Regions from separate parts of the Serratia sp. Ae19-1 genome, predicted to be linked through region 2. Evidence: predicted binding sites of a transcription regulator. Region 2 holds the regulator's gene; the other holds the start of a gene.

Region 1 (4,542 bases), on a different contig from region 2:
CCCGCAACAGCTGGCACGCCGGCAAAGGCGAGTATGACTTCTCGCACGAAGTGAAAGAGGCGATGTCCGGCTGCCTGGCCTGCAAGGCCTGCTCCACCCAGTGCCCGATCAAGATTGACGTGCCGGGGTTCCGTTCGCGCTTCCTGCAGCTCTACCACACCCGCTATCTGCGCCCGGTGAGCGACTACATGGTCGCCGGCGTGGAGAGCTACACCCCGCTGATGGCCCGCGCGCCGAAGGTGTTCAACTTCTTCTTCCGCCAGCCGTGGCTGCGGGAGATGAGCCGCAACGCCATCGGCATGGTCGATCTGCCGCTGTTGTCCAGCCCGACGCTGCGTCAGCAGCTGTCCGGCCACCGCGCGACCACGTTGACGCTGGAGCAGTTGGAAGGGTTGAGCGCCGAGCAACGCGCAGAGCACGTGCTGATCGTTCAGGATCCGTTCACCAGCTATTACGACGCCAAAGTGGTGGCGGATTTCGTGCGGCTGGTGGAGAAGCTCGGCTATAAACCGGTGCTGCTGCCGTTCTCGCCGAACGGCAAGGCGCAGCATGTGAAAGGTTTCCTGACGCGCTTTGCCCGCACCGCACGCAAAACCGCCGATTTCCTCAACCGCGTGGCGCAGCTCGGCATGCCTATGGTGGGCGTCGATCCGGCGCTGGTGCTGTGCTACCGCGACGAATACCGCGAGATCCTCGGCGCCGAGCGCGGCGATTTCCAGGTGCAGCTGGTGCATGAATGGTTGCAACAGCGGATCGCGGATCGCGCCGAACAGCCGGCGACCGGCGAGCCCTGGTATCTGTTCGGCCACTGCACCGAAACCACCGCGCTGCCGGCCAGCGGCCAACAGTGGGCGGCGATCTTCGCCCGCTTCGGCGCCAAACTGGAGAACGTCAGCGTCGGCTGCTGCGGCATGGCGGGCACTTACGGCCACGAAGCCAAGAACCTGCAAAACTCGCTCGGCATTTATGAGCTATCATGGCATCCGACGCTGCAGCGTTTGCCGCGGCAGCGCTGCCTGGCGACCGGCTATTCGTGCCGCAGCCAGGTGAAACGCATCGAGGGCAATGGCGTGCGCCACCCATTACAGGCACTTCTGGAGATGATTGAGTGAAATTGTGGAAACGTGAAACATCGCTGGAGCAGCTGAACCGCGCCGGTGACGGCTGCATGGTCAGCCATGTGGGCATCGAGTTTACCCAGATGGGCGAGGATTTCCTCGAGGCCACCATGCCGGTCGATGGCCGTACCCGGCAGCCGTTCGGGCTGTTGCACGGCGGAGCGTCGGTGGTGCTGGCGGAATCGATGGGATCGATGGCCGGCTACCTGTGCAGCGAAGGCGAGCAGAAAGTGGTGGGGCTGGAGATCAACGCCAACCACCTGCGCGCGGTGTTCGATGGGCAGGTGCGCGGGGTGTGCCGTGCGCTGCACGTGGGCCGCCGCCATCAGGTGTGGCAGATAGAGATCTTCGACGCGCGCGACCGGCTGTGCTGCACCTCGCGTCTGACCACGGCGGTCATCGACTGATCCCCGCCGGCTTCCGCAGGCCAGCGGCCTGCGGAACGCATCGCTTTACAGTTGAAACGGCACGCGTTTGACGAAGTCCTTCTGAAACGCGTTCGCCTTCTCCCAGGTGCCTTCCATCGCATATTTTTGGCAGATCAGCGTCAGCGTGTGGCGTGCGAAGTGGTAGCTTTGCACCCGAAACAGCTGGCAGCGCTGCGGATTGTTGATCTCGACGATCAGCCGGTTGTGCAGCTTGCTGAGCGCGTGCAGGTAGCTGTCGTCGTCGCCGTTCTCCAGGCACAGATTGGCCATGGTCAGGCTGACGCTGTTGTATCGCTTCAGATGATCAATATTGCATTCCGGGCGTCGCAGCGCCGCTTCGGCCATATAAAAGTCCACCGTGGCGTCGCGCACGCTGAATTTGTATTCGTCAATCTTGCCCAGCAACCATGCGTTGATCGTAAGAGTCATTGGCTTCGCGCTCAAATTCAAATTGAATGATAATCATTATCATATAAACTGCCGCGTTGCCGATCAATCCCCGATACGGCGTTTTTTTGTTGTGCAGGGTGGCAATTGGCCCTCGGCGGCCCAACTTGATCCAGAGCGACTAAACTTTAATCAGCAGCCCCTCAGTCCGCACAGGGCGAGAAATGCCGATAAACGCACATTTACGACAGACAGAATGCAGAAATAGGTATTTTCTATGAATGTTTAGAACGGCAACGCACCGTGGCGCTGTAACGCTGACGGGCCACCGGGGAGTGCGGTACGGTGATGCAGGATAGATAACAAATTCATAGGGATAGCATGCACACCTTGCCGCCTGACGCCGCAAGCCGCCACGGATGTCCCGTTGGCTTGCCGCGCGCCGCAGCGAAAAACCGCGCTCGCGGCGGATACCCCCGCAAAACAAACGGTTGAAGTGATAATCGTTATCACTAACATATAAGCAACCCAGATTGGCTGTGGCCAAACACGAGTGTGAGGTAGACCCTATGCAAACGGAAAATGTCGGCACTTTTTCTCTGGATGAAAATGTCTGGCAAGGCATTTCGCTCAGCGACAGCGCCGTACGACAAATAACGAAACTGATGCAGCAGGATCCGCAGGTGAAAGGGCTGCAGCTAGGGGTGAAACAATCCGGCTGCGCCGGCTTTGCCTATGTGCTGGATCTGACCCGCGACCCCGCCGATGACGATCTGCTGTTTGAGCGCGACGGCGCCAAACTGTATGTGCCGCTGAAGGCGATGCCGTTTATCGATGGCACCACGGTCGATTATGTCCGTGAAGGGCTGAACCAGATCTTCAAATTCAACAACCCTAAAGCTCAGCATGCCTGCGGGTGCGGCGAGAGTTTTGGCGTTTGAGCGATGCAATCAACATGACACGAAGCAATGTAGAAATGCCTAATGAAGTGCAGGCTTGGGTCAGCGAAGGTCGCTACAAAGAAGGCTTCTTCACCCAGCTGGCAACCGATGAGTTGGCCAAGGGCATCAACGAAGAGGTGGTGCGCGCCATCTCGGCCAAGCGCAACGAACCCGAGTGGATGCTGGAATTCCGCCTCGAGGCCTATCGCGCCTGGCTGCAGATGGAAGAACCGCACTGGCTGAAGGCCAATTACGATCGCCTGAACTACCAGGACTACAGTTACTATTCGGCGCCGTCCTGCGGCAGCTGCGACGACGCCTGCGGTTCGCAACCCGGCGCCGAGCAGCAAACGGGCGCGGCGACGGAAAAAGATTACCTGACCAGCGAAGTGGAGCTGGCGTTCAACCAGCTCGGCGTGCCGGTACGCGAGGGCAGCGAGGTGGCGGTGGACGCCATCTTCGACTCGGTCTCGGTCGCCACCACCTACCGTGAAAAACTGGCGGAGAGCGGGGTGATCTTCTGCTCGTTCGGCGAAGCGATCCAGGAGTACCCGGATCTGGTGCGCCAATACCTGGGGCGGGTGGTGCCGTCCAACGATAACTTCTTCGCCGCGCTGAACGCCGCGGTGGCTTCCGACGGCACCTTCGTCTACGTGCCGAAGGGCGTGCGTTGCCCGATGGAGCTGTCGACCTATTTCCGTATCAACGCCGCCAAAACCGGCCAGTTTGAGCGCACCATCCTGATCGCCGACGAAGGCAGTTACGTCAGCTACATCGAGGGCTGTTCTGCCCCGGTGCGCGACAGCTACCAGCTGCACGCGGCGGTGGTGGAAGTGATCTTGCATAAAGACGCCGAAGTGAAATACTCGACGGTGCAGAACTGGTTCTCCGGCGGCGAGAGCAAGGGCGGCATCCTCAACTTCGTCACCAAGCGCGCGCTGTGTGAAGGCGCCGGTTCGAAAATGTCTTGGACCCAGTCGGAAACCGGCTCGGCCATCACCTGGAAATACCCGAGCGTGATCCTGCAGGGCGACAACTCGATCGGCGAATTCTTCTCGGTGGCGCTGACCAGCGGCCATCAGCAGGCGGATACCGGCACCAAGATGATCCACATCGGCAAAAACACCAAGTCGACCATCATCGCCAAAGGCATCTCCGCCGGCCACAGCGAGAACACCTATCGCGGCCTGGTGAAAATCCTGCCGGGGGCGGAAAACGCCCGTAACTTTACCCAGTGCGACTCGATGCTGATCGGGCCGGACAGCGGCGCCCACACGTTCCCGTACGTCGAAGCGCGCAACAACAGCGCTCAGCTGGAGCACGAAGCCACCACCTCGAAGATCGGCGACGACCAGCTGTTCTACTGCCTGCAGCGCGGCATCAGCGAGGATGACGCCATTTCGATGATCGTCAACGGTTTCTGCAAGGACGTTTTCTCCGAGCTGCCGCTGGAGTTCGCCGTCGAGGCGCAGAAACTTTTGGCCATCAGCCTGGAACACAGCGTGGGCTAATCGCCGCATTTTTAGCGCCGTCGGCGCTATCTGAGGACACAGCATGTTAAGCATCAAGAATTTGAAAGTCAGCGTGGAAGGCAACGAGATCCTCAAGGGATTGGATCTGGAGATCAAACCGGGCGAAGTGCACGCCATCATGGGCCCGAACGGCTCG
Region 2 (4,542 bases):
CCGGCCATTGGGTGCACGCCGAAAAACCGGACGCGGTGCTGCGCGCCATCCACCGTTTCCTCGACGAAGCCTGAAAAATACGCTCATCTGGCGAAAAAACGCGCTAAAGATAACGGCTTAGCGCGTTTAGCCCGCAGTTAGGCATTGTCGCCGCTCCATCTGCTGGGGTAATATGGCGCGCTATAATTTTGCCGCCGCGCCAGCGCGTTCGCGAACGCCGGTTCGGGGGTGAATTTGGGTTAGGGTTTATTGGCCCGAAGTGTGTTAACCGATGCCTCCGGAAGCGTGCGAGCGCTTTTTGATGCAAACTCCCTTGCAGTACCGCTACCTATGGCAAAAGAACAAACGGATCGCACGACGCTGGATCTGTTCGCAGATGAACGCCGTCCGGGGCGCCCGAAAACCAACCCGCTTTCCCGCGATGAACAGCTTAGAATCAATAAGCGCAATCAGTTACGGCGCGATAAAGTGCGTGGATTGCGGCGCGTAGAGCTGAAAATCAACGCGGATGCGGTGGACGCCCTGAACAAACTGGCGGAACAGCGCAACATTAGCCGCAGCGAACTCATCGAGCAGATGCTGTTGGCGCAACTGGCGGAAGAACAGCCGGAACATTGATCTCTTCGGCCGCACGCGCGGCGCGGCGTTAAGGACAACGCCGGATCGACCACGCTTTTCTTCATTCTCCGGCATCGCATAAATGCGATAAAACCCCGGCGCCACTTTCTGGCATGATACGCATTTACCGGCAAGAGACTGCGCCTGTCGGCGCTCGCCCCGTTGCGAAAGGCTCTTGTCATGGCATCATTTTAATCGGCGTCAGCGGCGGCAGTGCTGGCATCGAGTAATGCAATTACTTGAATTTAAAGGTTATACGCGATATGGCTACTGTAGGCATTTTCTTTGGCAGCGACACTGGCAATACCGAAAACATTGCCAAAATGATCCAGAAAATTCTCCAGAAACAGTTTGGCGACGACGTCTCTGAAGTACACGACATCGCTAAAAGCAGCAAAGAAGACCTGGAAGGGTTCGATATCCTGCTGCTGGGTATCCCGACCTGGTACTACGGTGAAGCGCAGTGTGACTGGGATGATTTCTTCCCGACGCTGGAAGAAGTCGATTTCAACGGCAAACTGGTGGCGCTGTTCGGCTGCGGCGACCAGGAAGACTACGCGGAATACTTCTGTGACGCGATGGGCACCATCCGCGACATCATTGAACCGCGCGGCGCGGCCATCGTGGGCCACTGGCCGACCAAAGGCTACCACTTCGAGGCCTCCAAAGGCCTGGCGGACGACAACCACTTCATTGGTCTCGCGATCGACGAAGACCGCCAGCCGGAGCTGACCAACGAGCGCGTCGACGCCTGGGTCAAACAGATCGTCGAAGAGCTGAGCCTGGCCGATATCGTCGGCTAAACGCCGCAACTGGCGAAAGGTTGAACAAAGGCCCTGTAAAGTGCATAGTGTGCGCACAGGGCCATCATCGGCAGCAGGGATTGCTGCGATAGAAGCTACAGATTTGTAACTTCCCACCCCGTCAAGGTAGACTGAGTTATCGGTTTATCCCACCCATCAAGGCGTTGCATGCAAAACATGCAATAGTGCAATTATATCTTTGTTAACAACCGGCGGTTTCCATTTAGTACAACCGGTTCTATAATGAGACGCATTAACTCTTTGTGCCGACCGATGCCACAGGCGAGTACGCCTCAACTTGATTAGCATAGTAACAGGACTGAATTCGCATGACCGACAACAACATCGCATTGAAGAAGGCCGGCTTAAAAGTCACGCTTCCGCGACTCAAAATCCTGGAAGTACTGCAAAATCCGGAATGCCATCACGTCAGTGCGGAAGATTTGTACAAAAAACTGATTGATATGGGCGAAGAGATCGGCCTGGCAACGGTTTATCGCGTACTGAACCAGTTTGACGATGCGGGCATTGTGACACGTCACAATTTCGAAGGCGGCAAGTCCGTGTTCGAACTGACCCAACAGCATCACCACGATCACCTGATTTGCCTGGACTGCGGCAAAGTGATCGAATTCAGTGACGAATCCATCGAAGTGCGCCAGCGTGATATCGCCAAGCAGCACGGCATTAAGCTCACCAACCACAGCCTGTACCTGTACGGCCACTGTGAAACCGGTGACTGCCGCGAAGACGAAACGCTGCACGACAAGAAGTAAGCCTGACCGGTTATGAAAAACCGCCTCACCCTGAGGCGGTTTTTTTATGCTTGCTGAACGGTGAGCAAAAAAATCCCCGGACCAGCCGGGGAAAGATCATGTCATGAAATACTACAATTGCAGCGGCACTGCGACTCCACGTACTGCTCTCACTTTCACGTCCGCTTCACGCCGACACGCGCAGAGGCGGACGCATTCCCCCTTCGTTAAGCGGCCCGCCGCCATGACGACAGGCCGATGCGCCGGGCTTAGACCTTCTCGGCGCGGCTGTAACGTTTACCGTCCGGACTGACCGAACGCACCTGCACCTCACCCGATACCGCCGGCTTGGCCTTGGCGTCATAACGCTGCCACTGCTTGCCGCCGTCGGTGGAATACTCGATGCCCAATCCCGGCAGCGCGATATTCGCCTCCAGCTTGCCGCCCGCTACGCGTGCGCCGGGCACCGGCAGACGATAAGCGACGCCGCCTTTGTCCAGCTTGGCCAGTTCACGCTGGCCCAGGATATTGGCGAAGCGCAGCCAGTCTTTCTCCAGCGCCTTGGTGTCGACAAAGTGGGTCTCCCCGCCTTTGTATTCGCGGCCGGCGCGATAGTCCTGCTCCCAACCGGCGCGGTGCCAGGCGCGTTCGGCCACCGACAGCGCGCGCGGGAAGATCATGTATTCCATCTGCGGATCGGTGCGCTGGGTTTCGCTCCACAGCTGAGCGGACAACCCGTAGGCTCCCGGCCACGGCTTGTCGCTCTTGGCGTTGAAGTGGTTGCCGTCGCGATCGACCGAGGTTTCCGCGTTCTGCGGCATGTTGTCCGGCGCGAAGCTGAACACCTTGCGCTCGTCGCTGAAGCGGGTACCCCAGTAGTAACCGCGCTCGTCCGGGTTCACCTCGTAAGGGAAGTCCATGTAGACGTAGTCCGGGTTGGAGACCACCACTTCATACCCTTTATTGGCCCAATCGTTGACGCTGTCGAAACCGCCCCAGTACAAGGTATCCCAGAAGTTGACGCCCACGCGCGAGGTGGCGAACGACTTCGCGCTCTCGGCGTCTTTCAGGCCGTCCTGCCAGGCCTGCATTCTGTCGATGCCGTGCGCCTTCACCAGCTTGCTGACCTCCTGGCCGAAGTAGCTCGGCAAGTGCTCCATGTCGGCCACCTTGCCTTCTTTGATCATCGTCTGGCAAACCTGCGACTTGGCCCACGGCTTGTCTTCGTTGCTCTGGTCGATGACGCCTTTACCCGGCTCCGGTTTCGCCTTGTCGGTATAGCCGGCGCCCAGGCGGATGTTTTTCGCCTCGTCGCCGCCGAAGTGCCAGGTTTTGATCGGCTGCCCGGCTTCTTTATGCATCTGGGCGATCTCGCCGATCACCTTGTCGACAAAGCGCTGGGAAGAATCCAGGCACGGGTTCAGGTAGCTCTGGCGGTTAAAGAACTGCACGGAGGTGGTATTGGAGGTATCGGTCGGATCCACCAGGCGGAATTCGTTAGCCTCCTGCTCTTTTCCGGCGGCATGCAGCTTTTTATAGCGCGCCTCCATCGACACCACCGCGGCGCGGGCGTGCGCCGGCATGTCGATCTCAGGGATCACTTCAATCTGGCGCGCCTGGGCGTATTTGATGATGTCGATATAGTCCTGACGGCTGAAGAAACCGCCGTAGACGTCCGGCCCCTGGCCGTACTGCGGCAGCAGGCAGGTGGTTTCGGTCAGATCGTGGCAGCGCTGGCCGCCGACTTCCGTCAACTCTGGCAAACCGGGGATCTCGATACGCCAACCTTCATCATCGCTCAGGTGGAAGTGGAATTTGTTGAGCTTGTAGGCCGCCATCTGATCCAGCAGACGCAACACAGCATCCTTCTTATGGAAGTTGCGCGCCACGTCGAGGAAAATGCCGCGATACTGGAAGCGCGGCGCGTCGCTGGCGTCCAATGTAGCAATCTTGCCGCTGCCGTCGGTCGGCACTAACGACAGGATCGACTGCAACCCATAGAACACCCCGGCCTGATCGAAGCCGATCACCCGCGCCTCTTTTTTGCCGATCTTCAGCTCATAGGCGCCCGGCACCGCCATCGCGCCTTTAAACTTGCCCGGCTGGATATCGGTCTTGATCGGATAGCCGTTGGCCTGAACCGGCACGCCCAGCAGCGCGAAGCGCTGGGTGACGACATCTGCCGCCGGCTTGACCAGCGTGCTAAGATCCGGCGAAACTCCTTTGCGCAGATCGGCGTCCTGCGCGTGGACCTTCACCTGCATCGGCGTCGGCACGATCTGGCCGCGCAGCACGCCGGCGGGCAGCGTCTGCAGATCGGCATTGCTGACAAAGCGCGAAGCCGGCGTCATCAAAATGTTTTTGTC

The links. The regulator Fur, encoded in region 2, represses iron uptake genes when iron is present. The targets are predictions, from matches to a motif close to ATAATAATGAGAACNACTATCAA.
Region 1: a site for Fur is predicted at 2,430-2,452, ahead of sufA (Fe-S cluster assembly scaffold SufA). Genes of this name have one in related genera too.

Annotation. Positions count from the first base shown of each region.
Region 1 covers NZ_JBCHWD010000006.1:284,660-289,201, forward strand. The annotation lists gene ydiJ (D-2-hydroxyglutarate dehydrogenase YdiJ) at 1-1,112, shown strand, start outside; gene menI (1,4-dihydroxy-2-naphthoyl-CoA hydrolase) at 1,109-1,525, shown strand; gene AAIE04_RS18685 (hypothetical protein) at 1,571-1,975, opposite strand; gene sufA (Fe-S cluster assembly scaffold SufA) at 2,503-2,874, shown strand; gene sufB (Fe-S cluster assembly protein SufB) at 2,889-4,385, shown strand; gene sufC (Fe-S cluster assembly ATPase SufC) at 4,429-4,542, shown strand, end outside.
Region 2 covers NZ_JBCHWD010000001.1:350,413-354,954, reverse strand. The annotation lists gene ybfF (esterase) at 1-74, shown strand, start outside; gene ybfE (LexA regulated protein) at 331-618, shown strand; gene fldA (flavodoxin FldA) at 882-1,421, shown strand; gene fur (ferric iron uptake transcriptional regulator) at 1,751-2,197, shown strand; gene AAIE04_RS01720 (beta-N-acetylhexosaminidase) at 2,446-4,542, opposite strand, start outside.